Regions from separate parts of the Bacillus sp. MT94 genome, predicted to be linked through region 1. Evidence: riboswitches for the same ligand, from Rfam matches in the RefSeq annotation. Region 1 holds a riboswitch; the other holds the start of a gene.
The links. A riboswitch is a leader RNA that binds a small molecule or an ion and turns the genes downstream of it on or off. The one in region 1 is predicted to bind cyclic di-AMP.
Positions count from the first base shown of each region.

Region 1 (10,720 bases):
ATAAAATTGATTGTGGAATATATTTCAAAAAGAGGTTTGTATATGGAGAAAAATTCAATTTTAATTGTAGATGATGATCAAGATATTGTTCAATTTATAAAAGTGAATCTAATGCAAGAAGGTTTTAAAGTTTTTAGTGCTCATAACGGAGAAGAGGCTTTAGAAATAATAAATAATAACAGTATTCAACTTGCTATTTTGGATATTATGATGCCACAAATGGATGGGATAGAATTGTGTAGAAGGATTAGAGAGAAACATAGTTTACCAATTATGTTTTTAAGCGCGAAATCATCGGATGTCGATAAGGTAATTGGATTTAGTACTGGGGCAGATGATTATATTGTGAAGCCGTTCAGTACAATTGAATTTATCGCAAGAGTGAAAGCTCAATTAAGAAGGTATACATATTTCAACCAAAATGCTGTCCAAGTAATGGAAAAGAAAATAAATATTAGAGGTTTAGAAATAGATGAAGCGTCGAGAACTGTAATGTTATATGGAGAAACAATGAATCTTACGAAAACTGAATATGATATTTTACACTTAATGGCAGCTGCAAGGAATCGTGTGTTCACAATTGAAGAAATATATGAGAGCGTTTGGAACGAAAGAGCCTATGAAAATAATAATACAGTAATGGTTCATATTGCAAGATTGAGAAATAAAATTGAAGAGAATCCAAAAGAACCGAAGTTTATTCAAAATGTTTGGGGAGTCGGATATAAATTTGAAGATTAAATCATTACAAGGTATTAGAGCTAAGTTTTTTATCGCATTCATATGTAGCATCTTGTTAGCAACTGTAAGTATAATAGTGTTTCAAATTTTGGTTGGAAATATATATAGTCAGGTTAATGTTTTAGAGGAAAAATATTCATTTTTATATTTTATAGTTTTTTTGATTTTTACTACAACATACTTTGCATTAATGACAAAAACACTGATGAAAAGGTTGTCTCAAATTAACAAGAACGTGAAGGAAATAAGTGACGGTAATTTTGAAATACATATACCTATTTTGAAAAATGACGAGATTGGTGAACTAGCAGCAAATGTTAATAGAATGGCGAAAAGCTTAAAAGAGTCTATTGAAAATGAAAAAAAATCACAGGAAATGAAAAATGAAATGATTAGTAATATTTCTCATGACTTACGAACGCCAGTAACATCTTTAATCGGTTATGCGGACCTGTTAGGAAATAAACTCCATTCGAATGGAGAAGAATGTGAACAGTATGTAAGTATATTAAAGCGAAAAAGTTATGAATTAAAAAATCAAGTAGATGATTTATTAGAATACTGTCAAATAAATTATAGAGAGATTGAATTACATAAAGATGAAGTAGATATGAAAGCATTAATTGAACAAATCATGATTGACTTTGTACCACAATTAGATGATGCCAATATGAGCTTTTATATTAAAAGTGATGAAGTGCTACATGTAGAAGTTGATGTGACACTTATAGTGAGACTATTTGAAAATGTAATAGGTAATAGTATTATGTACGGGAGAGATGGAAAGGGAATTGCAATTGAAATTTTCAATAAAACAATGAATGTTGAAGTAGAAATTAAAAATTTTGGACAATGCATTCCGAAAGAGGACCTTCCTTACATTTTTGAGAAGTTTTATCGTAGTGAAAAATCACGTAGTTCTCATACGGGCGGGAAAGGAATAGGACTTGCAATTTCAAAAAGTATAGCCGATCTCCATCAAGGGGATATCACTGTACGTAGTAACGATAAAGAAACAGTTTTTACTGTGAAATTACCGCAGTATAAAAAAGTAAGAAAGTCGTAAGTATTTCTTTTATATGTCGTAATTTTTACTTTGTATCATTGAGAAGAAGGATATGAGAGTAGGGATGCGACATGTGGAAGAAATTTTTATTAGTAATTATAGTTTCTTTTTTAATTATAAGTTGGATCTTAGTTTATGTAGCTAATGGTGTTACATCAGTTTTTGTTTGGTGGAGTATTCAGGCTTTTAGTTTTATTTCAGTTTTCCTCTTGATAGGATCAGTAATAATATTTTTTTGGAAAGGCATTTTTAGAAAGCGGATAGATAGAACGCTATTTTTAATCATTCTGTTTTCTATCATTGGAGCTTGGCCTGTCGGTTGGTTTGCTAATATAGGTAGAATTGCTTATCCAGCAGATATACAATCTATGAGTCCTAAAACAGTAGTTCGTTTTCCTTTGAATGAACGGGTATTAATAGGTTGGGGTGGTGATCGGTTAGAAACGAACTATCACGTTATAAAACCAAATGAAAGGTGGGCATATGATATTCTCATTCCACCTGCTGAAGTGAAAAGTAGTAAGTTAGAGGATTACGGAATATATGGAGCGAAAGTAATGGCACCAGCTTCTGGGACGGTGGTATCAATTAATAATAATGAACAAGATTTAGTTCCGGGATCGGATAATTTTCAGTCAATGGCTGGGAATCATATTTATTTACGACTAGATGAAACAGGCACATTTTTAATTCTTGCCCATTTAAAGAAAGGGTCAATTAAAGTGAAAGAAGGACAACGTGTAAGAGAGGGAGAAGTTCTTGCTCAAGTCGGTAACTCAGGAAGTTCAAGTGAGCCGCATTTACATATTCATCATCAAAGGCAAGATCCGTCCAAGGTAAGTATGTTTTTTGCGGAAGGATTGCCACTTTACTTTCGAACTGAAAATGGTGTCATGATGCCGGAAAGAGGGACATACATAAGTGGTAACTAGAAGAAAATCATTTCATCCAAAAAGGGTATTCCAAATTAAAATTGGAATACCCTTTTTCATTATCCTACAAATGTTTGATACAGTAAGAAGATATTTAAAATGATAACGAGTGCTGCAATTATCCAAGCGATAAATGTTGTTATACGGTGGTTAACGAGTGCACCCATAATCTTTTTGTTACTTGTAAACATAATAAGTGGTACTAGCGCAAATGCAATACCGAATGATAAGACGACTTGGCTCATGACTAGAGCGTAAGTTGGATTTACACCTAAAGCGATAATAACTAATGGTGGAATCATTGTAATAAATCGGCGTAAGTATAACGGAATATGCATGCGAATGAAACCTTGCATAATAATATCACCCGACATTGTACCGACAGAAGAGCTAGATAGTCCTGCTGATAAAAGTCCAATTCCAAATAATGCAGCTGATACAGGACCTACTAAATTGGTAAATTGAGTGTAAGCAACATCTAAATCTTCAACGTGCAAGCCGTTTTTAAAAAATAGTGCAGCAGCAACAATTAACATACTTGCATTAATTGCTCCAGCAATAACCATTGCAATAATAATATCGATAAATTCGAAACGAAAAATCTTTTTCTTTTGTTCGTCAGTTGTTCCGACCACGCGGCGTTGTGTTAATGCAGAATGCAAGTATATTGCATGCGGCATAACTGTTGCACCTAAAATTCCTGCTGCAAGTAATATACTGTCTACACCTTGGAATTTTGGAATAAATAGTCCTGAAAGAAGGGGACTTAATTCTGGTTTTGCATAAAAAACTTGAATCCCAAAAGCGATTACTACAATGAAAATCATTCCTGTAATAATAGCTTCTAGTGGACGAAATCCTCTACGTTGAAACTCAAGAATAATAAATGATCCGGCTGCAGTAATTAAAGCGGCAGGTAGCATCGGGATTCCAAATAGTAAGTAAAGCCCCAAAGCAGCTCCAATAAATTCCGCTAAATCTGTAGCCATAATAACTAGTTCACCTTGTATCCATAAGCCGATAGACACAGGCTTTGGAAAGTTTTCACGAGCTATTTCGGGTAAATTGTTTCCTGTAGCAATTCCTAATTTAGCTGATAAAGTTTGGATTAATACAGCCATTAAGTTAGAAGCAAGTATTACCCATAATAGTAAATATCCATATTGTGAACCAGCTGCGATATTTGTAGCAAAGTTGCCAGGATCAATATAAGCAACGGACGCGATAAAAGCGGGTCCTAAAAATGGTAACAGTCTTTTCCAGCCTTTTGTTTCTCCACTTAAAGCTAAGTGAGCTGATTGTACAGTTGTACTTTCAGAAGGGAGATGTTTATCTTTTGTTATATCTTTATTCATAGTAGTTTTCCCCTTTAAAATGTTAACTTGATGAAATTATTGTATTTATTCTTACTCATTATTTCAATACATTTAAATATGTTATGTGATAATTTCATTTGAACACGAAAGTTTCCTTAATGCAAATTATATGCCTTTATGCAATGGATGGTGTGATAATGTAAAATGAATTGGGAGTTTATGGTGTGATGACATGGGGAAACATAGTGAATTAAAGGGCTGTTTTTGAAATTTATGTGAACATAAAGCTGATAATACAGCATATTAATTGATGGAATTGCAATTGTATGATATATAATATATTGGGATTACAACATAACCATAGTGTTATGATGTGTAATCTTGTTTTTTATTTTTGTTAACTGATAGAAAATAGTATAAAGAAAAGAAAATGGGATTCATTTTCTTATTATATATGTTTTGATATGAACGTTAACTTATACATGATTTTAAAAATTAGATAGGTGGTAGAAATACATTGGCAACTACAAAACCATACAGAGTATTACTATATTACATGTACACAACAATTGAAAACCCAGAAGAATTTGCTGCAGAGCATTTAGCATTTTGTAATTCACTTGAATTAAAAGGAAGAATTCTTGTAGCAAAAGAAGGTATTAACGGAACTTGTTCTGGAACTGTAGAGCAAACAGAGAAATACATGGAAGCAATGAATAATGATCCACGTTTTGATGGTATCGTATTTAAAATAGATGAAGAAGAAGGGCATGCATTCAAGAAAATGCACGTACGTCCTCGTCCAGAATTAGTTACACTTCGTCTAGAAGATGACATTAACCCACACGAAATAACTGGGAAGTATTTAGAGCCAAAAGATTTTTATGAGGCAATGAAACAAGAAGATACAGTTATCATTGATGCACGAAATGATTATGAGTTTGATTTAGGACACTTCAAAGGCGCGATTAAACCTGATATCGAATCATTCCGTGAATTACCAGATTGGATTAGAGAAAACAAAGAAACACTTGAAGGTAAAAAGATTTTAACATACTGTACAGGTGGAATTCGTTGTGAGAAATTCTCTGGTTGGTTAGTTCGTGAAGGTTATGAAGATGTAAGTCAGCTTCACGGCGGAATTGTAACGTACGGAAAAGATCCAGAAGTACAAGGTGAGCTTTGGGATGGGCAATGTTACGTGTTTGATGAACGTATCGCTGTTCCAGTAAACCAAAAAGAACATGTTATCGTTGGTAAAGATCACTTTACAGGTGAACCATGTGAGCGCTATGTAAACTGTTCAAATCCAGAATGTAATAAGAAAATTTTATGTTCTGAAGAAAACGAAGCGAAATATTTACGTGCATGTTCTCATGAATGTCGTGTAAGTCCACGTAACCGCTATGTAATACAACATGAATTAACTGAAGAACAAGTAGCTGCTGCATTAGAGAAAATCGAAGCAGGGAAGTAAGCTGAATTCGTATAATAAAAAGGTACTCCAAGTTTTATTTTGGAGTACCCTTTTTTTATTATCCAGTCCTGTCATTTGTCGTTTTTTGTCGGTAAGTCGATATATTTAAAAAATCGCTGATATATCTTAAAAATCGCTGATAAAAATTTCACTTACTGTAGCACACCAAGAATTTGAAAATAACCTTCTTTAGTTTTTATCCTCTTTTTCTTTTACAGCAGACAGTACCGTTTGTTTTACCCAAGCTTTTCTTTGTTTATGCTGTAGACCCCATTGGTATAAACTTTGGGCTCCTAAAATAAGTGAAATGACAATGCCGCTAATCGCAATTAATAGAGCGAAAAACTCAAGAGGTGACGATATTTTGTTTGAATCGGTGTTTCTTAAAAGGTCGATCATAGTAAACCCTAACATTTGGCCCACTACAGAGTAGAGCGTTAAAATTAATAATAAAAGGCTATCTTTTTTAGAGGCGACATTTTCTTGATATTTAAACAAACTATCAAGATTTTGTTTCGCATTCGAGTATAGAACCTCAATATTAAAAAGTTTTCTTAAGCGAAAGAAAATATCTTCACTTTGTGATTGGGATACTAATTCTAAAGAAAAATAATTAGCAGTGAACGAATTGATCGAATAAATTAATTTCTCTATTTCATTAGTATCTTGTTCAATGTTTAGCTCAGCATAGGCGTTTGCCATTTTTAATAAAACAATTTTATGAAATAGGTTTAATAATAAAGCGTAATAAAATTCTCCGAACATTTGACTAGCAAGTTTAGAGATTTCGCGTTCTCCATCATTTGTTACACATGTAAAAATATGTTCTTCCATTATGAAATAACGATTTGGAGCCCATCTCTGGTAAGCGTGTTTTTTTAAATAGTCATGAATGTAAGGAAGGTTATTTGCACTCACATAGGGCTTACCATCACTTGTTAATCCGGAAAGACTAGAAGTACGATAAACATCTACTTCATTAAGTTCCATACCTTCTTTTAGTGACAATAAAGTTTGAACGTACATTCTTTGGTCTTCAAAGAAAGGGAAGGTTTGAAAGTATGAACTTCTTAATCTCTTCTTTTCAAAGAAATCAGTTACACCATGAAATAAATAACCAAAAATGAATTTTTCAACTTGGGAATACTTCTTTCCGTTACATTCAATACAAATAGTCTCATTTGTATCATTTTTAGTTTCAAGTACACGGAAGCGAGCAGCGAATTCGATTGCTTCAGATAAAGTCATGTTTGGAGCAGTGTTTACTTCTGTTCGAATTGTTAAGAAGCCAAGTTCATAAGGACAAAGTGTTACATCAATAGAGTGTATCTTGAATGGAATTGAAATAAGGTTTGTTGTTAAATGTCCAGTTAAGTTAAGGTCCTTTGAATAACGTTGCAAGCCCTTTTGATGCTCTGAATGAGGAAAGAGAATTTTATTTGTAAATGAAAGATAGTATGCTTCCATATTTTGATGTGAAACTTTAAACTCCCCATAATATGTATTTTCATCATCGAGATGATCGAGCCGAAAAGGACAAAAATCGTTTTTTTGTAAGAAAGGGAACATATTTTGTTCATATCCAGCTTTAAACGAAAACGGGAATATAAATTGGAATATAGCTGTTGCTACACCTTTTTCCTCAATTGATTGTATTGCCTCCATCTACATTGTGTCCTTTCCATATATGCTATAGAAACAACATGCCCAAATTTATTTGAAAATAACCACTCTTTTATACTCAATTGAGAGTGAAAATTCAGCTTATTTATCAGGGAACATGTATAATGTTATGTATACTAAAAGTTATAAAATTGTATTTTGAAAAGGGGGATGCTGTATGCGGATTTTAGTATTAGGCGCTGGTGGAGTCGGAGGATTTTTTGGTGGCAGATTAGTCGAGAAGGGAGAAGATGTCACGTTTCTTGTTCGTAGTAAACGGAAAAAACAATTAGAGGAAAGAGGACTTGTAATCCGAAGTGTTAACGGGGATTTTTCCTTCCGACCGAAATTAATAACGAAAGAAGAGCGAACTTCTCCATTTGATGTCATTTTATTTTCAACAAAAGCGTATCACTTAAACGAGGCAATTCAAGATTTGAAGCCGTTTGTTGGCGAAAATACTGTAATCATTCCATTGTTAAATGGTATCGCTCATTTATCGCTATTACAAAAAGAATTCGGCGAAGAAAAAGTAATTGGCGGTTTATGCTTTATCGAGACGACGTTAAACAATCAAGGAGAAATTGTACAAACTAGCGCTGCCAACAGACTTGTGTTTGGAGAAATTAAGTCTCAAAATTCAGAGAGAGTAAAGCATATTTCTAAAGCATTTTCAGGTACGAAATCTAGTTTTGTTTTAAGTGAAAATATTACGCAAGATATGTGGCATAAATATTTATTTATTACTGTAATGTCAGGTGTGACAACGTTAATGCGTGCACCAATTGGACCAATCCGTGAAAGTGAAGGCGGCCGTGATTTTATCCGTAATGTGTTTGAGGAATCTGTACAAATCATGAGAGTATTAGGAGCTCCAGTAAAGGCTAATATTGCCCAGGAACATATGAAAACGATTGATAAAATTTCGTATGATATGAAGTCATCAATGCAACGTGATATGGAAAAGGGGTCGTTTATTGAAGGGAAGCACTTGCAAGGATATTTACTGGATGTAGCAGAGAAATTTTCTATAGCGGCACCATTATTAGAATCTATATATCAAAATTTAAAGGTGTATGAAGAGATGACCTTTAACAAATCTGTAATAGAATTAGATGTATGAAAAAATAAAAAAGATAGCAATATATAAGTGTATTGCTATCTTTTTTATTTTTTTGTATGACAAATTATTTATTTCTTTTCGTTCTATCTGTCAAATTTATTTCCTGTTCACGTTTACCATATAACTGATTAATTTCATTTGCTACTGCATCTAAATATGAATCGGAAAAAATAGGCTTCTTTTCTTTAGACATATGGGTCTCCTTTGCGGATTTTTTAGTATTCATTATGTATATTTCTCAGTGGATTATGCACAATCATTTTAATTTTTTTCTTATTAAAAATTTTTGTTTACTTTTTGAAAATAAAGGAGTATTATAATCCACAGTTTCAATTTTCTAAATCGCTGAAACCGCATGGTACGGGGGACCCGTTTTTACGGATTAGTACATAATCCGATGGGGTGAATCCTTAAAAAAGGTAGGGCTACTCATAGGCCCGAATCCGACAGCTAACCTCGTAAGCGTTATATTGAGAAGGAAGGTGGAGCTTGTGCGACAAAAAAAATAATGTCTACAAGTCTATTTCGCTATGGCTTGTAGACATTTTTTGTTTTCTGAGTAAATAGTTTACTGGCTGCAACAAGCAGAAAAGTTCGTACAAAATTATTGGAGAGTGGACAGCATTGGTTTCATCTATTAAAAGATTTTTAATTGGAAGACCGTTAAAATCAACAGAGCTTGGAGAACAAAAGCTTAATAAAACGAAAGCTTTAGCTATTTTATCTTCTGACGCATTGTCATCAGTTGCTTACGGTCCAGAGCAAATTTTAATTGCTTTAGCAGGTGTTGGAGCGATCGCTTATTGGTATTCCATTCCGATCGCTGTTGGGGTATTAGTATTATTGACAGCCCTTATTTTATCTTATCGTCAAATTATTTTTGCTTATCCGCATGGCGGGGGAGCGTATGTTGTATCAAAAGAAAATTTAGGGATGAATCCAGGCTTAATTGCTGGAGGGTCTTTATTAGTTGACTATATTTTAACTGTTGCGGTAAGTGTGTCCGCTGGTACAGATGCAATTACGTCTGCGTTTCCTAGCTTACATGCACACAACGTAATTATTGCGGTTATATTTGTTATATTAATTACGATATTAAATTTAAGGGGAGTAACGGAGTCAGCTTCCGTTTTAGCATATCCTGTTTATTTATTCGTTTTAGCACTATTTATATTAATTGGTGTGGGCATATATAATATTTTAACTGGTCATGTTTCACCCACTTTACATGCGCCGATTGGTACACCAGTTGCAGGGATTAGTTTATTTTTATTACTAAGAGCATTTGCATCAGGTAGTTCTGCTTTAACAGGTGTTGAAGCAATTTCAAATGCAATTCCGAACTTTAAAGATCCTGCGCCAAACAATGCTGCAAAAACATTGCTTGCAATGGGTGCATTACTTGCTGTGTTATTTTCAGGAATTGTATTTTTAGCTTATTATTACGGAGTGACTCCGAGTAAAGAAGTAACAGTTGTTTCTCAAATTGCTGAACAAACATTTGGACGTAATTTCATGTACTATTTCATACAAGGTACAACAGCTTTAATATTAATTCTTGCTGCTAATACAGGTTATTCTGCATTTCCTTTATTAGCGGTTAACCTTGCAAAAGATAAATTCATACCGAGAATGTTTACGATTAGAGGAGACCGTCTAGGTTACTCAAACGGTATTATAATACTTGGAGTTGCTTCGATTATTTTAATTGTAGCTTTCCAAGGACAAACAGAACATTTAATTCCGTTATATGCAGTAGGTGTATTTATTCCATTTACACTTTCTCAAACAGGGATGGTATTAAAGTGGCTTCGCGAAAAACCTGAAGGATGGGCTTTAAAATTAACGGTTAATTTAATAGGTGCAGTTATTAGTTTTATCGTAATGAGCATGTTCTTTTTAACTAAATTTGCACAAGTTTGGTCGATTCTTATTTTCTTACCTGCTATTATCTTCTTGTTTCATCGAATTAAGAAGCATTATGATGCAGTGGGTGATCAATTAAGTTTAAAAACTTGTGAACCTCTTATTCCAATTGAGGGGAATGTAATTGTCGTTCCTGTAGCAGGTATGACGCATGTAGTAGAAAATTCATTGAACTATGCGAAATCTCTTTCTGCAGATCAAGTTATCGCTGTATATGTTGCTTTTGACAGAGAAGAGGAAAAGAAATTTGAAGAGAAATGGAAGGTGTGGCAACCTGAAGTAAGGCTTGTTACATTACATTCTCATTATAGAAGTATTATTCAGCCGCTAACGAAATTCATTGATACAGTGCAGTATAAGGCAAGTGAATCGAATTACCGCGTTACGGTCGTTATACCACAGTTCATTCCGAAAAAAGGTTGGCATAACATTCTTCATAATCAATCCAGTTTACTCATACGTGCGTATTTACTTTAT
Region 1 covers NZ_JBXAEZ010000001.1:128,361-139,080, forward strand. Annotated here, with positions in the region: gene AC1Q51_RS00600 (response regulator transcription factor) at 43-741, shown strand; gene AC1Q51_RS00605 (sensor histidine kinase) at 707-1,807, shown strand; gene AC1Q51_RS00610 (M23 family metallopeptidase) at 1,879-2,739, shown strand; gene AC1Q51_RS00615 (Nramp family divalent metal transporter) at 2,799-4,094, opposite strand; gene trhO (oxygen-dependent tRNA uridine(34) hydroxylase TrhO) at 4,573-5,532, shown strand; gene AC1Q51_RS00625 (hypothetical protein) at 5,722-7,197, opposite strand; gene panE (2-dehydropantoate 2-reductase) at 7,373-8,317, shown strand; gene AC1Q51_RS00635 (hypothetical protein) at 8,382-8,510, opposite strand; cyclic di-AMP (ydaO/yuaA leader) riboswitch at 8,651-8,797, shown strand; gene AC1Q51_RS00640 (APC family permease) at 8,942-10,720, shown strand, end outside.

Region 2 (10,720 bases), on a different contig from region 1:
GGCGTTGTATTCTCATTCTTCCTTGTTACACTATTCGATACAACAGGTACATTACTTGGCGTTGCACAACAAGGTGGATTTATGAAAGACGGAAAGCTTCCAAAAGCAGGACGAGCTCTTCTATCTGACTCATTCTCAGCAACTATTGGTTCTATGTTCGGAACAACACCATCAACAGCTTACATTGAATCATCTGCTGGTGTTGCAGCTGGTGGTCGTACTGGTTTAACAACTGTTACAGTAGCTGTTCTATTCGCACTAACAGCATTCTTCGGCCCATTAGTAAGTGCTGTTTCTGGTGTATCAGCTATTACTGCACCATCATTAATTATCGTTGGTAGTCTTATGATGGGTTCAGTTCGCCACATCGATTGGGACGCATTTGATGAAGCATTCCCAGCATTTTTAGTAATCTTAAGCATGCCACTTACATCAAGTATCGCAACAGGTATCGCACTTGGATTTATTTCATACCCACTTATGAAAGTAGCAAAAGGTAAATTCCGTGCTGTTCACCCACTTGTGTATGTATTCGGCATCTTGTTCGCTTATCAATTGATTTTCTTACCACATTAAAAAAGTAGAGCATCGAAATCCGATGCTCTACTTTTCTTTTATAACAATCATTCAAACTATAAAGGCACCTCCAAAATATGAAGGAGCTTATAACCTTTTAATACTTCTCTTCTACCTGTAATTCTTTACTATACTTTTGAATGAACACTGATGAAATAACCATTACTATGCCCACACTAAAACCAATAAGTTGATCTAATAATATTTCATCATGAATAAACCAGCGAAGTAAAAATACACCACCAAAAATAAGCATCATGATAAATCCAGTATGTCCAAGTCCTTTATATACATTTTCCATATGTATCACCTCTCTACATACTTTCATCCATATTATACCATAACCTAAAAGCGTGTATAACCAACATTCGGTATTGAAACCAATAATAAAAAAGACTGCAGAGAACTCCATCTCCACAGCCTAATTATTATTTTTGCAAAAACGCCTGCAAATCTGCAAACTGTCTCTTTGCATCTTCATAGCCTTGCTCGTATAAATTTTGTAGTTTTGCTGTATCTTTTTCCATACGATCTACTTGAAGCGGCACTTCTGGGCGAATAACAAATAAATTACCAGCTTGCTCTTCTTTTTCAATATAGTGAAGTGTTTCATTATACACTTCATAACGATTCAACATCGTGTTAACAAGATTCGGATATTTTTTATAAGCTTTTCCTGCAATCCATCCGAATTTTGATTTTTTCTTCGCGTAACCATGATTTCTCGTTAAAATAACGACTGATTTTTTAAATCCATCTTCCTGTGCCTTACGAACTGGAATTGGATCAGAAATCCCGCCATCTAATAACTGCTTACCACGATAATTTACTACTGGTGCAATGAAAGGCAATGAACTAGACGCTTGTAATAAATTTAGTGCATCATCATTCGTTCCTTCTTTCTCAAAATAAACAGATTGTCCTGTTTCACAATCCGTCGTTCCTACAAGGAAACGTTCTGGGCTATTAAAGTATGTTTCAAAATCAAACGGAACATGCTTTTCTGGAATTTCATGAAAAATGAAATCCATATCAAATAGCTGACGTTTTCTCCATAAGTTTTTATACGACAAATATTTCGGATGTGATGCATAATCAATATTGACCGTTTTATTTCTATTTCTTTGTCTGGAAAGATACGACGCTGCATGACAAGCACCAGCTGATACACCGATTACATATGGAAAATATAAACCTTGTTCCATAAAGTATTCTAATATCCCACCCGTATATACACCACGCATACCGCCGCCTTCTAATACTAACCCCGTATTTTCAAGCATGTTACTCTCTCCTCTATATATATTGACTCTTTAATTATTCACCATGTTAAGTATCTTTTTCTATTATATATGAGTTCTTTCAGAAATTATATTTAAAAGACTTGAGAAAAAGGAGTTTTTTCTTCCAATTATATTTCCAAATGATCGGAGACATCCTTTATAAACCTTTGAATAAAGTCTTGCTCTTCTTTCGTATATCCATCTAAAAGTAACAACCACTTTTCTTCAGCTTGCTTATGCAATTTTTCATGAGCTTTATATATTTCATTGCCGCTTTCCGTTAAGCGAAAGAAGATTTCTTTTTGATTATCTAACATTTGCATCTTCTCAACGAATTGCTTTTGAAACAACTTCGTACAAATTTTAGAGATTGCTCCCTTCGTCATGCCCATTTCTGTCGTAATTGCCGTTACATTCATCAAACCATTTTTTCCGATACATTCGATTACATGTAACTCAGATAAAGACATACTACTTACACCTGTCTCATAAAGAAACTTCTCGTTTTGTCGTTTTAAATGTTCTTCTTTTTTATGCAAAAGTGTACGAATGTCCGACAGTATTTCCATTTGCTTCGTTGTATGCTTCAATCCGTTCGCCTCCTAAGTTTCCGAAGAAACAATTTAACTATATACCATTTTAAAATTATTTTTTCATCTTTACAAGGGAGAAAATCATGTTAAAATAAATTTAGTTTCCGAGGAAACTAAAATACAAGGAGGTTAACAAGATGAAAAAATCTAAACTAACTTTCATTTTATATGTTGTCTGTATTAGTGCCTTACTCGGTTCCTTCGCTCAAAATATTTACACACCTATCTTACCGATGATTCAAAATTCTTTTCACACTTCTCTTTATCTTGTAAATGTAACAGTTTCACTTTTCACATTCATTCTTGCAATTATGCAGCTCGTATATGGACCTTTAATTGATACAAAAGGGAGAAAATCTGTCCTTATCCCTAGTTTAGTCATTAGTACAATTGGTTCAATCGGATGTGCTTTTTCGGCAAACATTTATTTATTTCTCTTTTTTAGAGCTGTTCAAGCTATAGGAATAGCGGCTATACCTGTAGTTTCAGCAACGATTATCGGCGATTTATTTGAAGGAAAAGAACGCGGAGAAGCGATGAGCCTATACCAAATGTTACTTGCCCTCGCACCTACAATGGCTCCTCTCATAGGTGGATTTCTTGGCAGTATAAATGGTCACTTATCTGTATTTCTCTTTTTATCTACACTTGGCATTATCTTATTAATTATAAACATTTCACTACTTCCAGAAACAAAGCCGAATGTAATTAAGCAGTCTAAAGCACAAAAGAATTACTCTCTTATCTTAAAAAATAAAACTGGATTTTCTATTACTCTTATTGGCTTCATTCAATTTTGTATTTACTTTTGCTTTCTCGTTTTTTTACCGAGCATTTTAGCAAATTCATTTCATCAAGCTGCAAATGAAATTGGTCTTATGTTTGTACCAATGTCTCTTTCTATCATGCTAGGAAGTTTTTGCTACAAGTTTTTGCAAAAACGCCTCACAACAAAGCAAACTTTATTTATTACGAGTTTCTTCAATATTATATGTGTCGTTTTATTCTCTTTCACATATAGCATCAATATCCCATTCATCATTATCGTTACATCTTTGTACGGTTTTAGTATGGGACTTTCTATGCCAACTCACACTACTTTATTAACAGAAGAATTCGTGCAAGAACGTGCAACAGCTATCGGTATGTACAACTTCATCCGCTATCTTGGTATGGGCACAGGGCCACTTATAGGTGGATTTCTTTTATTTAACCAAAATTACTTTTGGATTTTCTTCCTAGGCGCAATTATGTTTTTACTTGTAATCTTATATGCAATGAAAATGCTAAGTTTTCATTCTGTACAAAAAGCAAAATAGAGCCCCCAAAAAGGTCGGCTCTATTTATCCTCTTTGATCCGCAACAATATGAATATCAATATACCTCGTTTGCCTCATAATCTCATTTACAATCGAACCTTTTCGTATTTCTTCCCAACGAGTTCTTGCCGATTGCCCAAGTAAAATTTGCGTTACTTGTAATCTTTTCGCAACCTCAATAATAACATCCGCTGGCTTTCTCCCTCTTGCTTCTTCTAATACAAAACTTGCATCAAATTGATTCGTGAGCGTCTTCCACTCTTCAATTGTTTGTTTTTTACCAGCTGAAAGAGAGTCTATATTTTCTCTTTCAACATTTAATACATACAATTCAGCATTTAACCGATCAGCCATGCGCCATCCCCGTCTTATTAATTTCTCCGCTGTTGAACTGTATTGTACACAAACGAGAATTTTTTCTTTCACTCCGATTGGTTCTATCACTGTTTGACTAATCTTTTCGTCCATATCGTCAGCGACTTCACGAAGCGATAATTCCCTGAGTGCTCCTAAATTATTAAGCGTAAAGAAATTTTGTAAGCTTTGCTGAATTTTTTCTTCTTTATATATCTTTCCGTCTATTAACCTCTTCCGAAGTACTTCCGGTGTTGCATCAACGAGCTGAATTTCATTTGCTTTTTGTAAAATAAAATCTGGAATTCGTTCTCTTACTTTTACATTCGTAATTTGAGCTACAATATCATGAACACTTTCTAAATGTTGAATATTAAAAGCTGATAATACCGATATACCAGCCTCTAACAATTCCTGCACATCCATATAACGTTTCTTATATTTAGAACCAGGAACATTACTATGCGCAAGTTCATCCACTACGACTACTTGCGGCGCGCGTTTTTTTATTCCTTCCACATCAAGCTCATAAAATACCTTTCCTTTATACTGTATTTCTTTCAAAGGAACTTTTTCTAAATCAGCAATTGCTTCTTCCGTCTCTTTTCTTCCATGCGTTTCAATTAAACCAATTACAATATCAATTCCATCTTTTTTCATTTCCCTTGCATCAAAGAGCATTTTATAACTTTTTCCTACGCCTGGAGCTGCTCCTACATATAACTTTAACTTTCCCCGATTTTGTTGCCGAATATATTCTAAATATTCCTCTGGCGTTCGCCTTTGAAACTTCGGTTCATAATCATCCGCATACAAAATAAACACTACCTTTCATTCGAAACAACGCTACCTCAATCCGTTAGATTGAGGTAGCACTGTTACTATTTCATTAATTTTTGTAATGCTAAATTTAGCTTTAAGACATTCACTCGATTTTCTCCAAATAAGCCAAGTGCCGCACCTTCCGTTTGATCTTTAATCAATTGATCTAGCGTTTCTTTCGGAATATTTGTTAATTTCGAGATGCGATCTACCTGCACAGAAGCTGCCTTCGGACTAATGTCAGGATCAAGCCCTGAACCTGAATTTGTCACTAAATCAATCGGTACTTCTGTAACTGGAACGCTCGGATTTTGTTTCTTCCACTCTTCAATACTTTTCTCTACTCGTTTCTCTAAATCTGGATTAGATGGTGCATAGTTATTTGAACCAGATGCTTCTGCCTTATATTCAATACTAGAAACACGCCCTTGAAAATAACGTGGATCCGTGAAGTTTTGCCCGATTAATTTAGAACCAATCACTTCATTTTTATCATTATATATTAGACTTCCATCCGCATTATCCTTCATCACTGCTTGTGCAATACCAGTAACAATAAGTGGGTATACAAGTCCACACAACACTAGAAATGTAAAAGTAATACGGATAATTGGTGATAGTATACTTTGTTTCTTTTCCATCTTTTTCCCCTCTTCCTTATATGAACAAGCCGACAATTATATCAATTACTTTAATTCCAATGAACGGAACGATAACTCCGCCAAGCCCATAAATAAGTAAGTTTCGGCTAAGCAATGCATTAGAACTCATCGGTTTATATGCAATACCTTTCATCGCTAACGGAATGAGTAATGGAATAATAACAGCGTTAAATATTAATGCTGATAAAATCGCTGACAGTGGTGATGTTAATTTCATAATGTTCAATGCTTCCATTTGCGGAATCGCAAGTGTAAACATCGCTGGAATAATCGCAAAATATTTCGCTATATCATTCGCAATACTAAACGTCGTTAACGCACCTCGGGTCATTAACAATTGCTTACCAATTCCTACAACCTCAATAATTTTCGTCGGATTCGAGTCTAAATCAATCATGTTCGCCGCTTCTTTCGCTGCTGTCGTACCACTATTCATCGCTAATCCAACGTCAGCCTGTGCTAATGCCGGAGCATCATTTGTACCATCACCTGTCATCGCTACAAGTTTCCCTTTATCTTGCTCTGCTTTAATAACCGCAATTTTATCTTCCGGTTTACACTCGGCAACGAATTCATCTACTCCAGCTTCTTTTGCAATGGTTGCTGCTGTTAACGGATTATCACCTGTACACATAACCGTTTTAATCCCCATTTGGCGCAACTGTTCAAAACGCTCACGCATACCCGGTTTTACTGTATCCTTTAAATAAATTAAACCGTAAATACGATTATCTACTGCAACTACAAGTGGTGTTCCGCCCTCTTTTGAAATTAAGTCTGCTTTTTGATTTACATCTTTCGGAATTGTTCCGCCTTGTGACTCAACCCATTCAATAACGGCACCTACAGCACCTTTTCTCACTTTCGTTCCGTCTTGTAAATCAACACCACTCATTCTCGTTTCTGCTTTAAACGGAACAAACTCACCTTGTTCTGCAAGTTCTCTATTATATGATATAGATTTTCCCTGCACATACTCGATAACAGATCGACCTTCTGGTGTTTCATCTAAAACAGAACTAATAGCGGCCCACTTTCCAACTTGCTCAATCGTTTCATTTCCTACAGGCAATAATGTATGAGCCATCCGGTTTCCAAAAGTAATTGTACCCGTTTTATCTAAAATAATTGTATTAATATCGCCCGCAGCTTCTACTGCTTTCCCTGACATCGCTAACACGTTAAATTTTGTCACCCGGTCCATCCCAGCAATACCAATCGCTGATAGCAAACCACCAATTGTCGTTGGAATTAAACAAACTAATAATGCAACTAGCACAGCAGTATCAATTTGAAACCCTAAATAATTTGTAAAAATCGGCAACGTCACAACGACGATCAAGAAAATAAGAGTTAAGCTCGTTAATACTGTATTTAAAGCAATCTCATTCGGCGTTTTTTGACGAGCAGCTCCTTCTACTAAAGAAATCATTTTGTCTATAAATGATTCACCAGGATTACTCGTAATGACAATTGTAATTTCATCACTTACGACCATCGTTCCACCTGTTACGGAACAAAAATCACCGCCTGCTTCTTTTATAACAGGAGCTGATTCCCCTGTAATTGCAGATTCATCTACAGATGCTAATCCTTTGATTACTTCGCCATCATTCGGAATCATTTCTCCTTGTTTTACGATAACAACGTCACCTTTTGTAAGATTAGTTGCTGAAACTTGGACAATGTCTCCATTTTCTTTTACAACATTTGCAAACACATCTTTCTTCGACTGCTTTAAAGAATCGGCTTGCGCTTTACCACGACCTTCTGCTAATGCTTCTGCAAAATTCGCAAATAAAACTGTAAATAATAGAATGAGAGAAACTGTTATATTAAACCAACCTGGTATACTACTAGAACTACTTGGAAGAAAAGATAAAATGAACGTAATGATGAATCCAATTTCCACAACGAACATAATCGGATTCTTTATCATGACTTTCGGATTCAATTTCGCAATGGATTGCTTCATCGCATGTGTTACGATATCACGATCCATCGTTTTCGCTTGTCTAACTTCATCTTCTACAGCATGTATTTGTGACTTATTTAATTGTTTTTCTTTTACTACTACCGGTCTCATCATTTACCCTCCATTACTTCAATGTAAGAAATTCTGCAATTGGTCCGAGTACTAACATCGGGAAGAATGTTAATGCACCGACAATTACAATTGTTCCGATGAAGATACCACCAAATAAACTATTATCTGTGCGGAACGTTCCGACTGTTTCTGGCACTACCGTTTTTTCTTTCAGCGAAGCTGCCACAGCTAGCATCGTAATTAAACTAAAGTAGCGTCCTAAAAACATAACTAAACCAGTCGTAATATTCCAAAACGGTGTATTATCTCCTAATCCTTCAAATCCAGATCCGTTATTCGCAGCTGACGATGTATACTCATATACAACTTGCGTTAAACCGTGGAAACCAGAATGAGAAATAGCATCCGTCCCTAAATTTGTTGAAAGAGCTAATGCCGAAAATCCTAAAATGAGCAATGGATGAAATAAAATCGTGACCGCGATTAATTTCATTTCCTTACCTTCAATCTTTTTACCTAAAAACTCTGGTGTCCGTCCAACCATTAACCCAGATATAAACACCGCGATAATTGCATACATAATAATATTTACAAAGCCTGCTCCAACTCCGCCATACACTGTATTTAACATCATATTTACAAGTGGAACTAGACCGCCAATTGGTGTTAACGTATCATGCATTGTATTAACAGCACCAGTTTCAGCAGCTGTCGTTACTGTTGCGTATAGTGAAGAAAATACTGTTCCAAATCGTACTTCTTTCCCTTCTGTACTTCCTTGTACATGTTCGATACCCATTCCATTTAATGCCGGATTCCCGTTTAGTTCAGATGTCGTAATCGTTATAAATCCTAGTAAAAACACCATAAAAAGTGACACGAAAAGGATGCGGCCTTGTTTTTTATTTCCGACCATTCGTCCGTACGTAAATGGAAGTGCTGTTGGTAATAACATCATAAGCATCATTTGCAAAATATTACTCATTTGTCCTGGATTTTCGAAAGGATGCGTAGAGTTTGCTCCGAAAAATCCACCGCCGTTATTTCCAAGTTCCTTAATGGAAACGAATGATGCAACAGGTCCACGTAAAATACTTTGCTTTGCACCTTCAATCGTTTGTGCTGTAACCGCCCCATCTAACGTTTGTGGTACACCAAGTGCGACAAAAACTAGTGCCGCAATAAATGCGATAGGAAGAAACACTCTCGTTAACGCTCTCGTAAAATCAACGAAAAAGTTACCAAGTTCTTTTCCAGCAAGTCCTCTTATAAAAGCCATAACGAGCGCTAATGTCGTTGCTGGTGCCGCAAACATTAAAAATGTAATTCCGATTAATTGTGATAAATAAGATAAACCATTTTCACCGCTATAATGCTGTAAGTTTGTATCAGCCATAAAACTAATTGCTGTATTAAAAGCGAGCGTAGGCTCCATCCCTTCAATATGCGCTGGATTTAGTGGCAGCACACCTTGTAATCTGAAAATGAAGTATACGACAACGATCATAAATCCATTTAATAAAACTAATGATAATGCGTACTGTTTCCACGTTTGATTGTATGCTTTTACACCCGTAATTTTAAAAATAAGTTTTTCAAAAGGCCCGAATACTTTATCTAACGTTTTGCTACCTTGAAAAGCTTTTTCTAAATAAATCCCCGTTGGCTTTGCTACTAAAATAAACAAGAGCATTGTAATAATGACTGCAACCCAAATCATAATGAATGATTCCCCCTAATTAAAACTTCTCTGGATTTAATAATGCATACACTAAATACACTGTAATTGCTGCGACAATAACCGATAAGACAATCATCATGATTGCTTTCCTTCTTTCACAACTTTATCTGACCAACTTGCAAGACTTGCCATCGATGCAACTAATAAAATAAAAATCCCGACCATTACAACATCTAACATAACTATCCCTCTCTTCTTTTTTGTAAAAATTTACCATCAAAATATTAAAAAAGAACACTGAGCTCTACTCAGTGTTCAAAAAATGAACAACAAAAAGTAAACCTCCTCTCTAAACGCTTACGAGGTTAGCTGTCGGATTCGGGCCTAAAGAGTAGCCCTACTTTCAAAACTGAAAGATTCACCCCAAGTGACGATGCACAAAATTGGTTCCCCCGCTCCATTTCTGGAACTCAGCGATTTTAGGTTTTTTTGGAAATTTTATGAATGATTTATGAGAGTAAATATACTCCTCTATATTTCACTTGTAAAGGGGTAAATTGCTGAAAATAATAATATTTACATTCATTTAAACGCTTACATTGAAGATTATTACTATTATTTCATCTATTTTCTTTATTTCTCTTTTCTTTTCTTAAAAATGACCTTTTAAATATGAAATAAAAAGAGCGAATGACATGAAGTGCATAGCCTGTTGCACTCAGCATTCGCTCTTTTTTATTCAACCTTTATTCTCCTCTTAAAAATGCACGTAAATTTCTCCCACGAATATAAACTTGTGTCAATTCTGCATGTAGCTGCTCATACTCGGTAATATCCATCTCTAAATACAAAGCATCTTTTGACGGTAATATAATATATGGCCCGGGAAAAAGAGGATCAATCTGAACCAATTCTTGAACTCGCTCTACCGATACTGCCCAACGATTTGCTATATCTCCAAGTAATAGTACCTTCATCATTTCTTCCCCCGCCCTATTCAAAAAATAAAAAAGAAATATTATCACAATTTGTAAACACGACAAACTTAGCTCCAATTGTTTCATAGAGCCTCGCTGGATATCGTTTATTCCTTGTAACAACAGTAATAGGTGCTTGAAAAAAAAAACGAATGTGTTCTGTGAAGAAACTAACGATTGGAAGCTCATCCCCTAGTAAAATGACCTTCTTAATACACTCACAAATACTAGTAAAATCCTGCTCCTTACTACAACTATAAGTCCAATCAAACCCACAATTCCTAACTTCAGCCGCTACCTCTTCATTTGCTGTAAAAATAACTAACTCATGTTGAAATGCAACTAGATCTCTTAAACTATTTACCTTACTTTCTTCTCCAACACAAATAAGTGTTAGTTCCATGTA
Region 2 covers NZ_JBXAEZ010000003.1:637,626-648,345, forward strand. Annotated here, with positions in the region: gene AC1Q51_RS14985 (NCS2 family permease) at 1-576, shown strand, start outside; gene AC1Q51_RS14990 (hypothetical protein) at 674-877, opposite strand; gene AC1Q51_RS14995 (patatin-like phospholipase family protein) at 1,005-1,859, opposite strand; gene AC1Q51_RS15000 (MarR family transcriptional regulator) at 1,988-2,449, opposite strand; gene AC1Q51_RS15005 (MFS transporter) at 2,590-3,771, shown strand; gene kdpDN (KdpD-like non-kinase potassium sensor) at 3,796-4,950, opposite strand; gene kdpC (K(+)-transporting ATPase subunit C) at 5,007-5,588, opposite strand; gene kdpB (potassium-transporting ATPase subunit KdpB) at 5,605-7,695, opposite strand; gene kdpA (potassium-transporting ATPase subunit KdpA) at 7,709-9,376, opposite strand; gene kdpF (K(+)-transporting ATPase subunit F) at 9,396-9,476, opposite strand; gene AC1Q51_RS15035 (SipW-dependent-type signal peptide-containing protein) at 9,473-9,577, opposite strand; cyclic di-AMP (ydaO/yuaA leader) riboswitch at 9,678-9,823, opposite strand; gene AC1Q51_RS15040 (hypothetical protein) at 9,958-10,080, opposite strand; gene AC1Q51_RS15045 (hypothetical protein) at 10,084-10,317, opposite strand; gene AC1Q51_RS15050 (hypothetical protein) at 10,331-10,717, opposite strand.
Region 2: linked by a shared signal. The riboswitch ahead of AC1Q51_RS15035 (SipW-dependent-type signal peptide-containing protein) and the one ahead of AC1Q51_RS00640 (APC family permease) in region 1 are both predicted to bind cyclic di-AMP.